DNA from 2 places in the Pantoea sp. GW821-FHT03E06 genome. Region 1 is predicted to be linked to the other one. Evidence: predicted binding sites of a transcription regulator. Region 1 holds the regulator's gene; the other holds the start of a gene.
What was found. Region 1 encodes PurR, which represses purine synthesis genes. Its sites were predicted from a motif close to CANGCAAACGTTTGCNTG; they were not measured.
Positions count from the first base shown of each region.

Region 2: AC07WB_RS01780 (NCS2 family permease) is a predicted target of PurR. The motif match lies at 7,236-7,253, and genes of this name have one in related genera.

Region 1 is NZ_JBWKUG010000001.1:1,788,212-1,799,165, forward strand. Features, by position in the region: gene AC07WB_RS08330 (MATE family efflux transporter) at 1-863, opposite strand, end outside; gene AC07WB_RS08335 (riboflavin synthase subunit alpha) at 1,062-1,703, shown strand; gene cfa (cyclopropane fatty acyl phospholipid synthase) at 1,752-2,900, opposite strand; gene punC (purine nucleoside transporter PunC) at 3,202-4,404, opposite strand; gene punR (DNA-binding transcriptional activator PunR) at 4,515-5,426, shown strand; gene purR (HTH-type transcriptional repressor PurR) at 5,423-6,448, opposite strand; gene cydH (cytochrome bd-I oxidase subunit CydH) at 6,723-6,812, shown strand; gene AC07WB_RS08365 (C40 family peptidase) at 6,873-7,664, opposite strand; gene AC07WB_RS08370 (Grx4 family monothiol glutaredoxin) at 8,029-8,364, shown strand; gene rnt (ribonuclease T) at 8,400-9,071, opposite strand; gene gloA (lactoylglutathione lyase) at 9,180-9,587, opposite strand; gene AC07WB_RS08385 (alkene reductase) at 9,688-10,785, opposite strand; gene AC07WB_RS08390 (TetR/AcrR family transcriptional regulator) at 10,837-10,954, opposite strand, start outside.
Region 2 is NZ_JBWKUG010000001.1:379,960-390,913, forward strand. Features, by position in the region: gene AC07WB_RS01740 (DMT family transporter) at 1-659, shown strand, start outside; gene AC07WB_RS01745 (transposase) at 1,593-1,988, opposite strand; gene AC07WB_RS01750 (oligosaccharide flippase family protein) at 2,516-3,772, shown strand; gene AC07WB_RS01755 (ATP-grasp fold amidoligase family protein) at 3,781-4,731, shown strand; gene AC07WB_RS01760 (YjcB family protein) at 4,788-5,069, opposite strand; gene soxS (superoxide response transcriptional regulator SoxS) at 5,324-5,755, opposite strand; gene soxR (redox-sensitive transcriptional activator SoxR) at 5,854-6,330, shown strand; gene AC07WB_RS01775 (glutathione S-transferase family protein) at 6,375-7,040, shown strand; gene AC07WB_RS01780 (NCS2 family permease) at 7,341-8,690, shown strand; gene AC07WB_RS01785 (Na+/H+ antiporter) at 8,815-10,464, shown strand; gene AC07WB_RS01790 (LysR family transcriptional regulator) at 10,601-10,954, opposite strand, start outside.

The DNA of each region.
Region 1 (10,954 bases):
GGCAAGACAAACATCAGCGAGCTGAAGTTAAGCGCAATTTGATGACCCGCGACTTTGACAATGCCGAGCGGTGACACCAGCAGAGCGACGACGGCAAACAAGGTCACTTCAAAGAACAGCGCTAAAGCCACCGGCAAGCCCAGCGTGAACAGGCGAGACAGGATAGCTCTTGAAGGCGCAGACCAGCGTGCGTTCATACGGATATCGCGCATATTCGCCATGCGTTTTACCCAAAAGCGCATCACCAGGAACATTACCCAATAGACCGAAGCCGTTGCAACACCGCAGCCAACCCCGCCCAATGCCGGCATGCCAAAGTGACCATAGATGAATACATAGTTAAGAGGAATGTTCACCATTAATCCGAGGAAGCCGAGCAGCATCGCAGGCTTGGTTTTCGACAAGCCTTCACACTGGTTACGCATTACCTGGAAGAGGAGATAACCGGGCGCTCCCCACAGCAACGCATGCAGATACCCTTCGGCTTTCGCGGCCAACGCAGGATCAATATCATGCATGGTGTTAATGAAGTAGCCGGCGTTCCACAGCACCACCATAATTAATAGTGCGACGCCGATCGCCATCCAATATCCCTGACGCACTTGTTCCGCGATGCGTTCACGTCGTCCTGAACCGTTGAGTTGCGCAACGGTGGGCGTCAAAGCCAGCAGTAGACCATGGCCAAACAGAATGGCGGGAAGCCAGATAGAGGTGCCGACAGCAACGGCGGCCATATCCGTGGCGCTTACCGCACCGGCCATAACAGTATCTACAAATCCCATTGCAGTCTGAGCCACCTGAGCAAGGATGACCGGGATCGCAAGGGCCAGCAATTGACGCGCTTCTGTAAAATACTTCTGCACGTAACACCTGCTTAATTTAAGAAGAGAGCGGGGAGAAATCCCCAAAGAATGCGCGGCATAGTGTAGCGGTCGCGATGGCTTCCGCCAAACGTTGTTCGCATTTTGTTTCGTTATTTGTGTAAAGTTTGAACTCCGCCAAATTAAGCTGTGGCTGACAAGCTGTGATAAACTGACGCAAACTTTGCAGAGGCTGAGATTATGTTTACTGGAATTGTGCAAGGCACGGCTGAGATTGTTGCCATTGAAGAAAAAGAGCTGTTTCGCACTCATACTGTACGTTTACCCGCAGATCTCGTGCCGGGTCTGGCGCTGGGCGCATCAGTGGCGCATAACGGCTGCTGCCTGACCGTGACAGAGATTAAGGGCGATCTTGTTAGCTTTGATTTGATCAAAGAAACACTGCGCATCACCAACCTTGGCGAATTAAGCGCCGGTGATGTGGTGAATATTGAACGTGCGGCGAAGTTCAGTGATGAAATTGGCGGCCATTTAATGTCCGGTCATATTATGACCACGGCGGAGATCTGCAAAATAATCCAGTCAGAAAATAATCGCGAAATCTGGTTTAAATTGCAGGACGCCAGCCAGATAAAATATATTCTGCATAAAGGTTTTGTGGGAATAGACGGAATAAGTCTGACGGTAGGCGATGTCACTAAAAGCAAGTTTTGTGTCCACCTCATCCCAGAAACATTAGAGCGTACCACCCTGGGCGCCAAGAGATTGGGTCAAAAGGTCAACATTGAGATCGATCCCCATACCCAGGCGATTGTGGATACCGTTGAACGCGTACTGGCTCAGCGAGAAGCGGCCTTAATTCACGCGGATAGCACAGAATAACGCAATAAAAAAGGCGCCATTTGGCGCCTTGATTTTTTCATCAGATGATTAACGCGCTACGCGCAAACCACCCTCTTTACCGCGACTGAATACGACCTGCCAAAGCTGAATATCACGCGCGCGGAATGCACCCGCGCAAGCATTGAGATAATAGTCGAACATGCGTTTAAACCGTTCACCATATTTCTCGGCCAGCTGTGGCCAGGCAATTTGAAATCGTTCATGCCAGGCCATTAGCGTCGTATCATAATCTGCGCCAAAGTTATGCCAATCTTCCATAACGAAATGAGGCTCACTGGCTTCGGCGATTTGTCGAACAGACGGTAGACAACCGTTCGGGAAGATATATTTGTCAATCCACGGATCAACGTTCATATCCGTGCTGAGGGCACCAATGGTGTGCAGTAAAAATATGCCGTCTGGTTTTAGGTTGCGATCGGCAACTTCAAAATAAGTGGCATAGTTTTTCGGCCCGACGTGTTCAAACATGCCGACGGAGACAATACGATCATATTGCTGATTAAGATCGCGATAATCCTGCAGCAAAATCGTAACGTCTAATCCTTCACAGCGTTGCTGTGCCAATTTCTGTTGCTCGGCAGAAATGGTAACGCCATGCACCTTCACGCCATAATTACGTGCGGCATATTCCGCTAATCCGCCCCAGCCGCAGCCAATATCGAGAAGTGTCATGCCGGGCTCGAGTTGCAGCTTACGGCATATCATATCCAGTTTTGCCTGCTGAGCATTTTCCAGCGTGTCCGCATCTTTCCAGTAGCCACAAGAATATTGCATATAGGGATCGAGCATCAGTGAGAAAAGATCATTACCCAAATCGTAATGTTCTTTACCGACAATCCAGGCACGCTTTTTCGACTGTAAATTAGTAAGACGTGCCGCTGCAATTCGCAGCGTGTCTTTGAAATGACGCGGTAATTGTTTATCCAGATGGTGTTTCAATACGCGATGGAAGAACATATCGAGCTGTTCGCACTCCCACCAACCATCCATGTAACTTTCACCTAAGCCCAGTGAACCTTCTTCCAGGACGCGTTTAAAAAAATCTGGATGCTTTACCTGAATATCCCAGGGACGAGTGCCATTCACTGCAATATCAGCGCGCTCTAGCAGTTCATTGACGATACGATACCAGTGGTTTTCTTCAAGGCTCACTTCTTCTATAACAGATGAACTCATAGCTTCTCCATCACCTTCCGATCTGAACCTGAGAAATAGAATAGTCAATTTCTCAAGAGCTGTGAGAGAACTCACGGAAATTCCGTGCGCCAGAAATCCGACGTTTTACAGAGGTATGCTTTTGAATAGAACAGTTTGACGCAACACAGCAGCATCGTGCAGACGCCATCCCACGACAGAGTCGTAAAGGTATTACATTTATATTATTGATTTATAGCAGAAATACTGACCCAGTGATTATATGCTCACGTGGGTCAATATTCAACGGCTTATCGTTAGTTTGCTAACGATAATCGTTGCCTTAATGATTATCTTCGCAGGGACGGGAAGTGTGGGCAATATCACTTTGTGCGCTTACACCGCGTTGGCAGACAAAGCCAACCCAAGCGAGTGCGACGGTTGCTACCATGACAAGTGTGGTGTTGTAGAGCGCATGCGCTAATCCAGCAGAGACCAGCAGGCTGGCAACAAAACACAGACCTAGCTGGAAAAGGTTTTGCAAACCTGCTGCTCTCCCGGTCGCATGCGGGAAAGGGGAGAGCGCGCTAGCCACCACAATGGGATAGATTGCGCCATTAGCGAGCGCCATGCCGCAGAAAGGCATCAGCAATGCAAACAGTGGCGTTGCTGGCATTAATGCCACCACAAACAGGCTAAGGATGCTCAAACTGTAAAGCACCAGCAACCATGGCAACAATTGAGCGCCTTGATAGCGGTTGAGCAGCGCGCGGCAGCCAAATCCGCCCATTAAAAAGGCGATGGTTTGAGGAATATAGCTCAGCCCAATATCGGCAGGCGTTAAGCCGGCGGCGGCGAGAATAAAGGGCGAACCGGTCAGCCAGGCAAAGAAACTTGCGGAGCAGGCTGAATAAATCAAGACGTTACCACTATACACTCGCGTACTAAGTAAAGTTAGCCAGCCGGGCTGGGTGCTCTTAGCGACGTTTTCGCGTTTCGGCGAGGTTAACCGCAGCGTGCCAACCAGCAATACCACTGCGACAAGCGTGAGGGTGATAAAGATGCTGCGCCAGTGGAAGTGACTGATTAGCCAGGCTCCCAGCAGCGGAGCGAGCGCCGGTGACAAGGCGACCAGCGGCATAATCGTGGCAAAAACTTTATGAGCCTGTGCTTTTGGATAGCGATCAACGACCAATGCCTGCCAGCTCACCGCTGCAGCACATACCCCAATCGCCTGCACAAAACGTAACGCCAGCATCAGGCGTACATCGGTCACCCAAAGCATACCAAGACAGCCAAGTGCAAAGATGGCTAAGCCCGCCAGCAGAATAGGTTTACGACCGTAGCGATCTGATAGCGGTCCCCAAAAGACCTGCGCACAAGCAAAGCCGGCAAGGAACAGACTCAGGCTGGCACTGATGGTGCCCGGTGCAGTGGCAAAATCACGTTGCATATCGCCAAAGGCGGGTAAATACATATCCGTGGCAAGAAAGCCGAGCATGCTGAGCACGGCAAGGTAGGGCATAAATGCTTTAGACGACAACATGTTATTTCTCTTATGGGCAGGTTGAACGCGGGGGAGTGTAAAAGGATGCAACACGCTTTGTGAAACGCTAATATTTGCACAGTGCTGTTAAATTTTTTGAAGGTGAATTCATGTGGTCAGAATACGCGCTTGAAGTGGTAGATGCCGTAGCGCGAACCGGCAGCTTCAGCGCCGCGGCGCAGGAGTTGCACCGTGTGCCTTCTGCCATCAGCTATACCGTACGCCAACTGGAAACCTGGCTGGCGGTACCGCTCTTTGAGCGCCAGCATCGGGAAGTGGTAATGACACCGGCAGGTGAGCATTTTGTGCGTGAAGGACGATCTGTTATCAAAAAAATGCTCGCCACCCGCAGGCAGTGTCAGCAGCTGGCCAATGGCTGGCGCGGTGAGTTGAGCATCGCCATTGACTGTATTGTAAAACCGCAGCGTACGCGGCAATTAGTGAAGGACTTCTATCGCCATTTCCCGGACATGGAGTTGATCATCAGTTATGAAGTGTTTAATGGCGTCTGGGACGCGTTAGCCGATGGACGCGTTGATGTCGCGATTGGCGCCACCCAGGCAATTCCGGTTGGGGGACGTTTTGCTTTTCAGGATATGGGGGCGCTTAACTGGCGCTGTGTCGTGAGTCCTCATCATCCTTTAGTCAGTAGCGTTGAACTGGATGATGAAACTCTGCGGGCATGGCCTTCGCTGGTGCTGGAAGATACCTCGCGAGCGTTGCCGCGCCGCATGACATGGACGCTCGATAATCAGCGGCGCCTGGTGGTGCCAGAATGGGAAACCGGGCTCGACTGCTTGCAGGCAGGATTGTGCGTTGGGATGGTGCCGGGCCATTTAGCCCGACCGCTGCTGGATAACCATGCGTTGGTGGAGCTGCAATTGCCGCAGGCCTTTCCAGACAGCCCCTGCTGCGTTAGCTGGTCAGAACAGCGCGCGTCGCCGGCGCTGGATTGGCTATTAGCCTATCTCGGGGATGCCGAAACGCTGAACCACGAATGGCTCAGTGAAGTGACACACTAGCGACGATAGTCGCGGAATGGCCCGTCTGCCACGGAGCGGCGCTCAATCAGCGTGGGTTGAACCTCAATGGTTTGTGGCTCTTCGCGCTTGCTGGTGATGCGATCGAGCAGCATCTCCAAAGCTTTTTCACCTAATTCGGCTTTAGGCTGATGCACGGTGGTCAGGGCGGGCGTGAAATAACGCGCGTTGCGCACGTTATCATAGCCAATCACTGAGATATCCTGCGGCACGCGCAAACCCATTTCATCTGCTGCGCAAATTGCGCCCATCGCCATAATGTCACCACCGCAGAACACGGCGGTGGGGCGCTGTTTCTGATTAAGGATTTGCTGCATCGCCTGATAACCCGATTCCGGTTCAAAGTCGCCCTGAACGATCCATTCCGGGCGCACAGTGATGCCCGCTTCATTCATCGCCTGAAGGAAACCGGCATGACGTCCGCCGCCGGTATTGCGCTCCAATTGGCCAGGAATTGCGCCAATGTCGCGGTGACCACGTTCAATCAGATATCGACCAGCGAGATAGCCACCCTGGAATGCATTATCCTGCACGGTATCGGTAAAATCGCCGCGCGAAGCACCCCAATCCATAACAACCATCGGAATATTGCGATTTTCTTCAAGCATTTGCAGCAAATCATCGGGATATTCTGAACACATCACGAGCAATCCATCGACACGCTTCTGCGCCATCATGGAGAGATAAGCGCGCTGCTTTTGTAAGTCGTTATGCGCGTTACCCAGAATCAACGTATAGCCGCGATCGAAGCAGTGATTTTCTACCGCTTCAATAATTTCGGCAAAATAAGGCGCTTCACTGGAGGTCGCCAGCAGGCCCAACGTTTTGGTGTGATTGACTTTCAGGCTACGCGCCACGGCGCTTGGCGAGTAGTGCAATGCTTTGATCGCTTCCCATACGGCGTTACGCGTCTCTTCTGCTACGAAACGCGTTTTGTTGATGACATGCGAAACCGTGGTGGTCGAAACACCCGCGCGTTTTGCCACATCTTTAATTGTTGCCATGAAAATGGTACTCCTGGGCTTATCGCAACTTACTGATAAGTATATTGTTAAACGTTTGCGTCTGCTAATGCTTTTATCGCCCAAAATAAGGGGCAAAACGGTGTGGTTTAGCAGACAAAATCACTTTATCGCGCTGTAAACACACCCTGCACAAAATGTGTTGCGCAACGAAAGGCGGCGATTCTAGCAAGCCCGGGCGGATAACACGAGATTTTTGCCCATCGCTGTGCGAAAATCGGTTTAACCCTAAGAAATGTGTGACTAAGGAGGAGTAATGAGTACGGATTTGAAGCTGGCGCTAATGACAACCGTTGGTGCTCTGTTAATGATTATTGCCTTTAGCTTTACTGCAATCATGCATTAATAAAAAAAGCCGGAGCAGCTCAATGCAGCGTCCGGCTTTTTTCTGCGCGTTGCGCAACAACTAACGAATGGTTTTCGGCGTCATCATACGACGCGCCCCAACATAGTGTTTCTGCCAGTAATCCTCACCCAACGCGCTAATCTGAATATCTTTGCCGGTACGCGGCGACTGAATGAATTTGCCATTACCAAGATACACGCCAACATGATCGGCAGTGCCACGATTATTGATGCGGAAGAACACCAAATCACCTTTTTCCAGCATTTCACGCTTAATTGGTGCAGCATCGCGCAGGTGATACATCTCATTGGCGGTGCGCGGGAACTTGAACTTCACCAAATCTTTATAGGCGTACCACACCAGGCCGCTGCAGTCGAAGCCGGTATGCGGGGAGGTGCCGCCCCATTGATAAGGTTTGCCGAGCTGGCCCATTAATTTTGTCATCGCAGTTTCACGCGCCTTTTGATAACGCTGGCGATGCGCCTTGCTCATTTTGATGCCGGTGAGCGGCAATGCTTCATCATCAACGTCGACGTCTGCGGCTTTTTTTATCTGTCGTTGATGACCATATTTCTTCGTCGTGGGTTTTAGCAGGGATTTTTTGCGGCTGGTTTTAGTTAGTGCGATTTCTGGCTTTGCCAGTTTTTTAATTTTGAGTTTTTGGACGGCAGGCAGCCGCGATTTTTTCGTAGTGGTTTTCACCGGACGTCGTTTGCGGCGCTCGTCTTCACGTGCGCTCTTTTTCTCTGCTTTTTGCGAGCTGGCATTAACCGGCGCATGCGGAGACGCAGAGGCCACGTTAAAGAACAGTTGGGCAAAAGCCAGTATGAAAAGCGTAATCAGTAAACGCATAATCCGGTTATAGGTTCAGCAGGCTGGAAACAAACAGACTGCGGCAGAGTGAGAGTAATCTGATCAAACGATCAGCGCCGAGGCAATTCTAATCCACTTTTTTTCCAAAAGGTAAGGCCTTTTTCTATTAAACTGTTACCAGATTGATTCTGTCGCAAAAATGAACTAATTCAGCTGGTTAACGCAGCGAAACTATTGCTAATTATTAATTTAGTCATGCCTATTAATGATATGAAAATGTTATTTGTGGCGGCCCAACTTAACAAACATGGCGATTCCCCGACGCTAACGTAAAATCCCGTTTTCAGTACGGGAGCGAAATCGCTACAATAAACAAACACGAAGTGAAGCATTAAGGAAGGCAATAATGAGTACTGTTGAAAAAATTCAGCGTCAGATCGCAGAAAACCCGATCCTGCTGTACATGAAAGGTTCGCCAAAGCTGCCAAGCTGCGGTTTCTCGGCGCAAGCCGTGCAGGCGCTTTCTGCGTGTGGTGAGCGTTTCGCCTACGTGGACATTCTGCAGAACCCGGATATCCGCGCTGAAATGCCTAAGTACGCTAACTGGCCAACCTTCCCGCAATTGTGGGTAGATGGTGAACTGGTTGGCGGCTGCGACATTATCGTTGAGATGTTCCAGCGCGGCGAACTTCAGCCCCTGCTGAAAGAAACCGCAGAGAAGTATAAAGAAGCGGAATAATGAAGAAGGCCGACAACGATGTCGGCCTTTTCTTTTTACTCTTCGGACGATGCGTCTTCCTTCGGCGCGTCATCAAAGGCCAGCGGCCAGCCGCCAAGGCGCTTCCAGCGGTTCACCAGTTCGCAGAACAGCGTTGCGGTTTGCTCGGTGTCATACAGTGCCGAGTGCGCCTGAGTGCTATCAAAATCCATTCCTGCCGCTTTACAGGCTTTCGCCAACACCGTTTGCCCGAACACTAAACCGCTTAACGCGGCCGTATCAAAAGTGGCAAAAGGGTGAAAGGGATTGCGCTTCAGGCTGGCACGCTCGGCGGCTGCCATCACGAAGTTGAGATCGAAAGTGGCGTTATGCGCCACGATAATGGCGCGATTGCAGCCGCTGTCTTTTGTGCCTTTGCGCACCATTTTGAAAATGGCATGCAGGGCTTCGTATTCACTTACGGCGCCGCGCAGCGGATTAGTGGGATCGATACCGGTAAACGCCAGCGCCGCTGGATTAAGAATGGCGCCTTCAAACGGTTCCACGTGGAAATGCAGCGTTTCGTCACGATGCAACCAGCCATCTTCATCCATCTTGAGCGTGGTGGCCGCAATTTCCAGCAGCGCATCGGTTTGCGCGTTAAAACCGGCCGTTTCGACGTCGATCACTACAGGATAAAAACCGCGGAAGCGTTGGTGGAGAGCGTTTAAAGCGTTCGATTCAGACATCAGGATCTCATGGCAATAAATAGGGCAGCGCGCATTATGGCAAAAATCGCAGGAGGGTGCAGCAGGAGAGGGAAGTCAGCCCGCAAATAAGCAGGCTGACAAGCAACATTAGTTGCCGAGGCCGTGACCGGCATGTTTGTTTTCAATCAACTCGATTTTATAACCGTCTGGATCTTCAACAAACGCAATAATGGTGGAGCCGCCTTTTACCGGGCCCGCTTCACGCGTCACGTTGCCGCCAGCGCTGCGGATACGCTCGCAGGTGTCAGCCACGTTATCCACGCCCAGCGCGATATGACCGTAAGCATTGCCGAGGTCGTATTTATCCACGCCCCAGTTGTAAGTAAGCTCAATCACCGCGCCTTCACTCTCTTCGGTGTAGCCAACAAACGCAAGGGTGTATTTGTACTCGGTGTTTTCGCTCTGGCGCAGCACGCGCATGCCTAGCACACGGGTGTAGAAATCGATTGAACGTTGCAAATCGCCAACGCGTAACATGGTGTGAAGTAAACGCATAACATCCTCTTTTTTAAAACGTCATCAGTGAATGACAAGACAACTTAGTATACACACTGATGAAACAACGCTGCCGCCTATCCACAGCGGCAGCCATTACTTACAGCGTTGGATAATCGGTATACCCTTCTGCTCCGCCGCCGTAGAAGCTTTCTGGACGCTGTGGGTTGAGTGGGGCATCTTGCTGCAGACGCGCCACCAGATCCGGGTTAGCGATAAAGTCGCGACCAAAGGCCACGGCATCAATCAGGCCGCGCGCGATCAGATCGTCGGCTTTTTCAACGGTATAAGCGCCAGCGCCAATGATCACGCCAGGGAACAGCGCACGCACTTTCTCGCGGAAGGCATCGCTGTAAGGCTGGCCACCCGCCCAGTCTGGCTCGGAGAGATGCAGATACGCCAGGCCACGTTTGCCCAGTTCCGCGATATACCACAGTGCGGCTTTCTCTTCTTCCGGACCATTTTCCAGGTTTTGGAAGGCACCGATAGGCGAAATACGGATGCCGATGCGATCGGCCGACCAGTTGGCAATCGCCGCATCCACCACTTCCAGTGCGAAACGGCCACGTTTCTCGATGGAACCGCCGTATTCATCGTTGCGCTGGTTTGAGTCTGGCGCGAGGAACTGATGCATCAGATAACCGTGTGCAGAGTGCAGTTCCAGCAGGTCAAAGTCCGCTTCGCGTGCATTTGCCGCCGCCTGGCCAAAATCTTTCACAATCTGCTGAATTTCAGCTACCGACAGTTCGCGTGGCAGCGACGTATCCTCACGATAAACGCTGCCATCGGCGGCACGCAAAGAGGTGCGGGTGCCTGCGGCCAGCGCGGTTGGTGCCACCGGCGCTTTACCTTCTGGCTGCACGCTGTTGTGAGAAATACGGCCGGTATGCCACAGCTGTACAGCGCTGTGACCGTGCGCAGCGTGGATACCTTCATTAATTAATTTCCAGGCGGCGATTTGCGGCTCAGTGTGCAGACCCGGCGCACCGGCATAGCCTTTCGCCTGGAAAGAGATCTGGGTTGCTTCGGTGATGATCAAACCGGCACTGGCACGCTGCTGATAATATTCAGCCATCAGCGGCGTGGGGATATCGCCCGGTTCAATACTGCGCAGGCGCGTCAGCGGGGCCATGAAAATGCGGTTTGGTACGGTAATCGCGCCCACTTTCAGTGGGGAGAACAACTGCTTACTCGCCATAATGACTCCTCTGGGAAGACCGGTCGTCTAGTAACTGCGGTTTTTTAAAAATCAGCGACTTATCAGCCACTGTTCGATAGTTTCAAGAGCCAGGCTAATGGGGCCAGGCTCGCGGGAAATCTTGCTTTGTAAGCTGGCACCCAGCCAAAGTAAGTAACAACGCTGTGCC
Region 2 (10,954 bases), 1.4 Mb from region 1:
CCATGATTATCGGCACGCTACCGGTGGTGATGACCGTGACGGCTAATCTTTGCTATGGCCACGTGGAGGGACGCCTGCCGTGGCGTAAGCTGATGCCGGCTTTACTCATTATTGCTGTTGGGCTGATCTGCGTGAATATGGCCGAGATGCAGACGCAGGGGCCCGATTTTGATTGGTCGCGTTATCTGCTGGGTTTGCTGTTTGCGATACTGGCTTTAGCGTGCTGGACCTGGTATCCCCTGCGCAATGGTTTATGGTTGCGTGCTCATCCGCAGCATAAAGCAGGCTGCTGGGCGACGGCACAAGGTTTAGTGACGCTGCCGCTGGCGCTGGTGTTCTTTCTCTTAGTTTGCGGACAACTTCACTGGCAGCAACCTGAGTTTGCTCTGCCGTTTGGGCCACAGCCGCAGCGCTATCTGCTGTTAATGTTGGGACTGGGACTGTTTTGCTCATGGCTGGGCACATTGTGCTGGAATGCTGCCAGCCAGCGCGTGCCAACGGTGATCATGGGGCCGTTGATTGTCTTTGAAACCTTAGCCGGTTTGCTGTGGGCATTTCTGTGGCGACAAAGCTGGCCGCCGCTATTAACCCTAATGGGTATCGGCTGTCTGCTGGTGGGTGTGATCTATGCGATGCGTATTAAACCGCAGAAGGCTTAAGATCGCAGATAGCGCGACTGGATAAACGATTCAGGAGCGCTTTTCCCTGTATTTTTAAGAATTTCCCCCACGCTTTCCCCCCTTCGTATTGCCCTTTTTACCGCACGCTTTGCCCGCGATATAACAATACGGCTCATTTCATCCCCTTTAATCGCCCCTTTTTGTCATAAAAGAAGCGATCCGGATAAGCAGCAAGGGGGAATTCAATGATGTTAAGGCCACCTAAACGCGCCCCGAAGTCACATCACCGTGGCTAAAGTGCGTTCCGGCGAGGTAAAAACAGGCGCGAAGAGGCGCAAAAAGGTGCATTTTACCTGCCTTTTATTGCCCCCTGGCACTGAAGTCGGCTCTTGAAAAGCCACTTTTTGCTTAAGGGAATACGCCGTTGTTAAGAAACATTCGATTAGGCGTGAACAAAAAACCATTAAGCGCGGCGATGATTATGGTGAAAGAATTTACCTTATCCGCCACTTTTTAGCCGTTATTGTTTAGGAGCAATAACGTATCTAATCAGGATAATTCCTGGCAGCAAGTTGGCGGATTTAGACTAGTTCCGTTGAAACAGGTAATCGTAAAGTCAGGCAATAGATCCAATTGAAAACAGAGGCAATGTGTTAGCGGTTACACGGCGTTGTTCATTAATGCTTAACAGAATTGTCTGCATTCAGGGCTGATGATTAATGTTGGTAAAGTAATAGCCGAAGCGCCAATCTCACGTTAATGAGATTGGACTTCGTCTAAATGGCTTGAATAGAGAGACTTTTGCTGATGTGAATCTATTTTACCGCAAAAAAGGAAGCAATTCCGCGATGGTATTCATCAGGAAAAATTGGTTCGAATTGTTATGTTGTGAACACCGAATTAAATGATCTTCATATCTTCTGGTAAGAACAAATCTCAGCATTAAGTCAAATAACATCGGCCTTAATAATGCTAGCGATTATCTGTTCCTGATGGATAGTGATAAACGCTACGGCTAATATCCAGCAAGCGGCAGCTACGACGTGTACCTATGTCGAACGTGGTTTGCAGGAAGTTAACGGCCTGGCGCTTTTCATTTGTGGTGAAGAAGTTTTTTAGCACGCTTTGCAGCATCTCTTTGTCCGAACTCAGTGATTGCAGCTCGCGCGTAAGGTTAAGTAGCTGATCTTCCAGCTCCTTGATTTTACGACCTTCTTCGGAGGATAACCCTGAGAATTTCTTCTTCCAGCTATAGAAAGTGGCCTCGGAAATGCCTAGCTCCTCACAAATCTCCCTGACTTTCACTCCCGTTTCAGAAGCTTTAATGGCATTTGTGATTTGCTCTTCGCTATATCGTGACTTTCTCATAAATGCTATTACCTTTCTTATCAATTAGTGGATGAGAATTACTGTATTAATATCTGGCACTGCAAAAACACTATTAATGCAGTATTAAAGTGCGCGATTTGAATTGCGAGGGTTAAATTAAGATATTTAGAAGAAATATCATCATGGGATAAATCTTATTTTATTCTGAATGGCATTGAACGCCTTCCGGGCGTTAGGTTTTTGATATAAATTCACTCCATCCCAAATGCAGAAAAAATACTACATTCATTGGAAAAACGGCATAACCCAGACGCTGAAATGCTCGGGTGTGCCAGTAAACGTTTGTGCGGAATTTAAGCTGAAATCGTTTACATCCACGGAGTTTCGCACCGGATATAATCGGAATTTTCCTGAATATAGTTCTTAATTCCTGACGCGAGTCTCATTTTTCGGACCAGTTTGGTTTGAAGTTCATTAATTAAGTCAGGCCCACTGAGCGCTTGTTAATTCATTTCAAGGATGTTGTACCGAAAGTTGTTGTAGTTCGTAATACTAAGGATCAGTCAATGAAATTGAGCGTAATGTCGAATGCCGCCTGGATGATGTCTGAAAAGATTGTCTCCGTGTTCGGCGTCATATTTGTGACCTCCTACGTGGCAAAATCCTTTGGCCCAACCATCTTTGGCCAAATGGCGTTTTCGACCTCACTGTTTTCCATGGTGCAAACCGTGGCGATTTTCGGTACGGAAACCATTCTGTTTAAGCGGATTAGCAAAAGCGCACCGAAAGGGCTGCGCCTGATGACCGTAGCGCGCAATATGCGCCTGGTTTTGCTTTTGCTCACATCGCTGCCGGTGTTGATTTGGGTCTGGTACAACATGCAGGAAAATTTCCTCGCCTTTGCGCTGGCCTCGTTTATTTCCTCGGTGTTTGTGACGCAGGACACTTTTAGCGTCTATAACAATGCGCGCTTAGCGTCACGGCTGAACACCATCGCTAACTCGGTGGGATTGCTGCTGGGATTCACGCTGAGTTTCCTCATTGCCTGGCTACACCTCAATCCGCTGTGGCTCACCGTCTCCATTGTGGCGGTGACGCTGGTGCCGTATGCCATTAAGCGCATTAATTTTTACCGCGAAAATGAGGATGTGGCACCGCCACAGGAGAAGCGCAACGCCTATTTGCGCTACCTGCTCTATGCCGGATTGCCGCTGGCCATTTCCAGTATTTTCATCTCAGTGCAGGTGAAAGCGGCCCAGATGTTCCTGGCGGGCATCGCCTCAGCGCGCGACCTCGGCCTGTTTGCCGCGGCGAATACTATTTCGGCTTCATGGATTTTTATTCCGGTTGCCATCATCACTTCCTGCTTCTCGGAAATATTCCGTGAGCGTGGAGAAGCCGCCATGAAGCTGACAGCACGGCTCAATGGTTATGTCATGGGTGTTTCATTGTTGTTGTTAGCGGTGATCGCGATGTACGGCGAAAAAATCATCATCGCTTTGTATGGTCACGAATACACACAGTCAGGAAGTCTCATTACGTTGTTGTCGTTAGCAACCTGCTTTTCGGCGATGGGGACCGTAGCGTATCGCTACATGGTCAAAGAAGGCGGGTTTAATTATCTGTTGAAGAAAATTGTTTGCCTGATGGTTATCAGCTTGCCGCTGTCGTGGTGGCTGATACAGGGCTACGGCATCATGGGTGCCGCCTGGAGCGTTTTCATCTCAGAATTGCTGTCTCTTACCGTAATGAATTACTTCTTCAAAAATGGCGTCATCCAAAAAATCCAGGTTTCCTCACTCAACTACAAAACCTACAAATGAGGTCAGATATGCTCAAGTTGAAAGAAGAACTCAGAAGAAGCGTGCAGTACTTCATTAAGAAGATGCCCTGGGCAACCCAGGATCGTATCTACTACTTTCATAAGTTTCGTAGATTACCCAACCTGCGTGAGCCGAAGGTCTTCAATGAGAAGGTGCTGTACCGCAAATTCGTCCACGGCGACTATCAGATCTACGGACGCCTGTCGGACAAATATTCCGTGCGTGAATATATCGCCGAGAAAGTGGGTAGCGAATACCTGATCCCGCTGGTGTATGAAACCAGCGATCCCAGCTCGCTGCACACCTTGCCGAGCTGGAAAAATACGGTGATCAAACCGAATCATGCCTCCAACATGGTGGAAATCCTGCTGGAAGAGCCGGACGCGCTGAAGAAGCAGCAGATTATTAACGACTGTCATCGCTGGTTGAAAACCGACTTCGCCAATGAGGCGCGTGAGATTCACTATCGCTACATCAAGCCGCGTATTCTGGTGGAGCAGTACATCGGTGATGGTAAAACGGCACCGATCGATTACAAATTCCACATGTTCAATAAGCGCGATGGCAATTTTGAATATGTGCTGCAGGTGATATACAACCGCTGTAATCCGCTGTTGTCGATGAACTTTTATGTTAACAATCTGAAAGAGGCCTATCACAAGATTCGTGATACCGGCCTGGACGTGACACCGCAGATGGCGTCGTTACAGCACGCCCTGGCGTTGAGCAAAACGCTGGCCAGTGATTTCGATTACGTGCGCGTGGATTGGTACATCGATAACGACCAGATCTACTTTGGCGAATTGACCTTTACGCCGGGAGCTGGCTTAGTGACCGGTCTGGATCGCGGGCTTAATCAAATGATGGGTGATATGTGGATTCAGGATCGTCGCGGTACGAAGATACCGGGCGTCACGGTTGCGGATGTCGCCATCCCGGCCGTATTGAAGAAAATTTAAGAATCACACAGCAAAATAAAAAACCCCGCCTTGGCGGGGTTTTTTATTGGCGGCGATTAAGGCATCGGCCAGTCTGCTGGCGCCTGGCTCATCACCTGGATAAAGGCGTTCTTAGAGATTTCCATAAAGTTATGCAGATTCTCCATGCTTAACGTAATGCCAAGCAGGCCGGTAACGAACCAGCAGGACATGCCCACACCAATACCTCCACACAGCAGCGCCATCACGTGATGACTGTTTTGACGCAGTCGAATTTTCATGGTGCTGGCGAAGAACATCATTACTGCGCTCAGGAGTTCCCAGCGCATAACAATCAAACTGGTGGTTAACGTGGCCATCTGCAAAAAACCTCTTAGAATCAGTGATATCCCCGACATTCAATGGACATCACTGGCGGCAAAGAAGGAAGGTCAGGGAAGCCCTTCTGGCCGTCTTACTGCAAACAAGAAAGTGTGACTTGGCTCACATTATATCACTCGATTTTAAATTTTGAACAAAATTTATACCTTGTATGGTAGAAATTTTTTCATCGAAGAGGGAGGAATTGGTGGGCAAAAAGAGAGGTGCGCCCGCTTGGGGCGCGCAGAAAAGGTTAGCTAACCGGGCAGCACTCGCCGGTTGTACGTTGGGCAAAGCTGTTCATGCTGCTCTCGACGCAGTCAAAACTGAGCAAACGTGGACGCTGCATCATCGCCTGACGACGCATGGTATGACGATAAGCGGTCGGCGTTTGCGAGAACTGACGGCGGAACACGCGTGAGAACGTCTGCTGCGAATCGTAGCCGTACTGCATGGCGATATCGAATACCGGGCGCTGGGTTTGACGCAGCGCTTCTGCGGCCAGCGTCAGACGACGTTCGCGAATATAGCCACCCAGCGTCTGTTTCGTGACGGCACGGAACATACGCTGCAGATGCCATTTTGAGTAACCTGATTTTGCTGCGACTTCATCAATTGACAGCGCTTTATCCAGATTCTGATCGATCCAGTGGGTCAGCGAATGAATGATTTCCTGTTGCATCATAGCCTCATCCTTCTGATGGTTAATACCTGGTTAGAAATTCGTAGTTTTGCTGGGGTGCGAGTATAATTCCTCAAGTTAACTTGAGGTAAAGGCCCTAAATGAAAAAAGAACGCAATTACCCGAAGCCGGTGCTGACGCCGGGTGAAGTGGCGAAACGCAGCGGTGTGGCGGTCTCGGCGCTGCACTTCTATGAAACCAAGGGATTGATTTTTAGCTCACGCAACGGCGGTAATCAGCGCCGCTACAGCCGAGATGTGTTGCGCCGCGTGGCGATCATTAAAATTGCGCAGCGCATTGGCATTCCGCTGGCAACGGTGAGCGATAGCCTGACGCAGGTGCCGGCCAATAAGCGTATGTCGACGCAGGAGTGGGATGCGCTAACGCAGCATTGGCGTGAAGAACTGGATAAGCGCATCGAAACCCTTACGCGTTTACGTAACGATCTTGATGGCTGCATCGGCTGCGGCTGTTTATCGATGCGTGACTGCCCGCTACGCAATCCCGGTGACCGCCTGGGCGAACAAGGTTCGGGTGCGGTACTGCTCGATCCTGAACAAGACGAGCAGAAACGGTAATCGACTATACTTGCCGGGACACTTTTACCGGCAAGGAAAACCGTATGATCACCGTTCACCATCTGGAAAATTCCCGCTCGCACCGCGTGTTATGGCTGCTGGAAGAGCTCTCGGTGCCTTACCAAATTAAACGTTATCAGCGTGAAAACAGCCTGCTGGCGCCTGATTCCTTAAAGAAAGTCCATCCGCTGGGTAAATCCCCGGTGATCACCGATGGCAATCGGGTTATTGCCGAATCGGGCGCTATTCTCGAATATCTGCAAATGCGCTATGACAGTGAACATCAGCTGGCCTTGAGTGATGAGGATGAACAGATTCAGTCGCGTTATTGGCTGCATTACGCCGAAGGATCGCTCATGCCGCTGTTAGTGATGAAACTGGTGTTTGCTCAGCTGGGTAAGAAGCCGGTGCCGTGGCTGCTGCGTCCAGCGGGCATCGCGCTGAGTAAGGGCATTCAAAAGGCCTGGCTGAACAAACAGCTGGCGTTGCACGGCAGCGTCATCGAACAGCATCTCAGCCAGCACGCTTATTTTGCCGGTTCACGTTTTAGTATCGCCGATGTGCAGATGAGCTTCCCGCTGCTGGCGCTGCAGATGCGCGGTTCACTGCGTGAGATGCCCGCCACCTCACGCTGGCTGGAAACCATGCAGCAGCGCGCCGCCTGGCAACGCGCCATTGAGCAGGGCGGCCCGATTCAACTGCAGAGTTGATTGCGGCCAGGTCGTCATGAATGACGCCCCTACAAAGTCCATGATCGTAAGGTCGTCATTCATGGCGACCTGGGAACCCCATCGGCTGGATTTATCCTGCAATCCCCGCGATTAGTAGTTGAAAACACCATGCCAAACGCCAGATAATCGTTTGCCTTTTTTCCCTGTCTCTTTTTACCAACAGGAATACGCGGCGACGTAAACGTTTGCCTGGATTTTCACCATGAAAATCTCGCATCAGGGAGCAGCAAACGCGCGCCGTGCGGCAACTCACATCACAAAAAATATTGAGGAATGATTATGTCTGGTGAATCGCGCCCGGCCAGTGGAAAACTGGACGCCTGGTTCAACATCTCTGCACGCGGCAGCAGCGTGCGTCAGGAAATATTAGCGGGTCTGACGACGTTTCTGGCGATGGTCTACTCGGTTATCGTGGTCCCCAGCATGTTGGGCAAAGCGGGCTTCTCGCCGACGGCGGTGTTCGTTGCTACCTGTCTGGTCGCAAGCTTTGGCTCAATCATCATGGGCTTGTGGGCAAATCTGCCCATGGCGATTGGCTGTGCTATCTCACTGACCGCTTTCACCGCCTTTAGCCTGGTGCTGGGCCAGCACATTAGCGTACCGGTGGCGCTCGGCGCGGTGTTCCTGATGGGCTTATTGTTCACGCTGATTTCAGTGACCGGTATTCGCACGTGGATTCTGCGTAACTTACCGATGGGGGTGGCGCACGGCACCGGCGTGGGTATCGGCCTGTTCCTGATGCTGATTGCCGCAGACGGCATTGGTTTGGTGGTGAAGAACCCGGCGGCGGGCTTGCCGGTGGCGCTCGGCCATTTTGCTTCGTTTCCGGTGATCATGGCGCTGGTGGGACTGGCGGCTATTTTCGGTCTGGAGAAACGTCGCGTACCGGGCGGCATCCTGCTGACCATTATTGCGATCTCCATTATCGGTTTGATTTTCGATCCGGCGGTGACCTACCAAGGTCTGTTCGCCATGCCGAGCCTGGAGGATGCCAACGGTCAATCGGCGATGTTTAGCCTGGATATCATGGGTGCGCTGCAACCGGTCGTGCTGCCAAGCGTGCTGGCGCTGGTAATGACGGCGGTGTTCGATGCCACCGGCACCATTCGTGCGGTAGCGGGGCAGGCGAATCTACTGGATAAAGAGGGCCAGATCATGAACGGTGGCCGCGCGCTGACCACGGATTCTGTCAGCAGCCTGTTCGCCGGTCTGGTGGGCGCATCACCCGCTGCGGTTTATATTGAATCGGCCGCAGGTACGGCGGCAGGGGGCAAAACCGGTCTGACGGCGATCGTGGTCGGCTTGTTGTTCCTGGTGATTCTATTTATGTCGCCGCTGGCGTATCTGGTTCCCGCTTACGCCACCGCCCCCGCGCTGATGTATGTTGGCCTGCTGATGCTCAGCAACGTGGCAAAAATCGACTTCAATGATTTCGTGGATGCGATGTCTGGGTTGCTGACCGCAGTCTTCATCGTGCTGACGTGCAACATCGTAACCGGCATCATGCTCGGCTTCGCTTCGCTGGTGATTGGTCGCCTGTTCGCGGGTGAATGGCGCAAGCTGAACGTTGGCACGGTGGTGATTGCTGTCGCGCTGGTGGTGTTCTACGCCGGTGGTTGGGCTATCTAAAAAACCAAGATTTTTCTCTTTCTGCTCCTCGCCGCACATCGGGTTGCCCGCTGTGCGGCGTTTTGTTTTACACTTTCCCACGCAACAACATCGCTTTAATGAAATTGATTCGCCTAAGGAAAGCATGGAAATCTTCTTTACTATTCTCATCATGACGCTGGTGGTTTCACTCTCCAGCGTGGCGGCACGTATTCTGCCGTTTCAAATTCCTCTACCGCTGGTGCAGATTGCCGCCGGTGCGCTACTCGCTTTTCCCGTCTTCGGCCTGCATGTCGATTTTGACCCGGAACTGTTCCTCGTGCTGTTCATTCCGCCGCTGCTGTTCGCAGATGGCTGGAAAACGCCGATTAACGAATTTCTCCATCACGGTCGTGAAATCATGGGGCTGGCGCTGGTTCTGGTGCTGATCACCGTGGTCGGGATTGGTTACCTGATTTACTGGCTGGTGCCGGGCATTCCGCTGATTCCCGCCTTTGCGCTGGCGGCGGTGCTGTCGCCCACCGATGCCGTGGCGCTGTCCGGCATTGTCGGTGAAGGGCGTATCCCGAAAAAGATCATGTCGATTGTGCAGGGCGAGGCCCTGATGAACGACGCATCGGGCCTGGTATCACTCAAGTTTGCGGTGGCGGTCGCCATGGGCACCATGGTGTTTACGTGGGGCGGTGCCAGCGTTGAGTTTCTTAAAGTGGCCGTGGGCGGTTTGGTTGCCGGCGTCGCAATATGCTGGCTGTATGGTCGCTCGCTGCGCCTGCTGAGCCGCTGGAGCGGCGATGACCCGGCCACCCAAACCGTGCTGCTGCTGCTGTTACCGTTCGCCTCTTATCTGATTGCCGAACACCTTGGCGTGTCCGGCATCCTGGCCGCCGTGGCCGCAGGGATGACCATCACGCGTTCCGGCATTATCCGTCAGGCACCGCTCGCCATGCGTCTGCGTGCGAACAGCGTGTGGCAGATGCTGGAGTTTGTCTTTAACGGCATGGTGTTCCTGATGCTCGGCCTGCAGTTGCCAGACATCCTTTCCACGTCGATTGCCCAGGCACAAGCCGATCCCAATGTGGAACTGTGGATGTTGCTCACTGACGTCTTGTTGGTGTACGCCGCCCTGATGGTGGTGCGATTCGGCTGGCTGTGGATCATGAAGCGCACCAGTCAGCGCCTGCTGAAGAAAAAGCCGCTGGAGTTTACCAACTATTCGCTGCGCGAATTGCTGATTGCCTCTTTTGCCGGGGTGCGCGGTGCCATCACGCTGGCTGGTGTGCTGTCGATTCCGCTGTTCCTCAGCAATGGCGATCCCTTCCCGGCGCGCTATGAATTGGTGTTTATCGCCACCGGTGTGATTCTGGTTTCGCTGCTGGTCGGCGTGGTACTGCTGCCGATTCTGCTGCGCGATGTGGAAAGCATCGATAAGGTCGGTCATCGTCGTGAGATTCAGTTCGCGCGTGCCGCCATGGCGGGTGTGGCGATAGAGAGCCTGCACAAAATGGAGCAACGCCTCGAGAGTGACGCGGAAGAGAACATCGATCCCGAACTGCTGAAAGAAGTCAGTTTGCGGGTAATTGGCAATCTACGTCGCCGGGCGGAAGGCAAAAACGATATTGAGCAGGCGCAGTTTGCCGAAAACCTTGAGCGTCGTTTCCGCCTCAATGCGCTGCGAGCCGAACGTGCAGAGGTGTATCACCTGCGCGCGACGCAGGAAATCTCTAACGAGACGATGCAGAAACTGCTGCACGATCTCGATCTGCTCGAAGCGCTGCTGATAGAGAAAGAGGAATAGCGGCAAGCCTATTTTTCATCTGTAGCGGTGCAATCCCGGTGCGCATGAATGCGCACCCTACGTAAACCCAGTCAGATAAACGTAGGGTCGCCATTCATGGCGACCGGTTCAGAACGTTACTGTGCTGCTGTTGTTTTCACACCGAAAGCCGCGGTGCCTTATCCGGCCAGTGTTCACGGCAGCACTCAATCCATGCCTGCGCACTGCGTGATAAGTAACTGCCTTCTCGCCAAATCAAGCCCAGGCTCCACTGCAGCTCCGAATCCAGCGGCAGCCACAGCAGCGACTGCTTATCCAGCCGCTGACAGATCGGTTCCGGCAAAATCGCCAATCCCATCCCCGCTTGCACCATTGATGCCAGAAAATCCCACTGCGCGCTGCGTAGCGCAATGTTCGGTGTTACGCCCAGACGTTGAAACGCTTTCATGATTTGGCGATTAAGTGCGAACTCTTCATTGAGGATCAGCAGCGGATGCCGGGCTAATTCAGC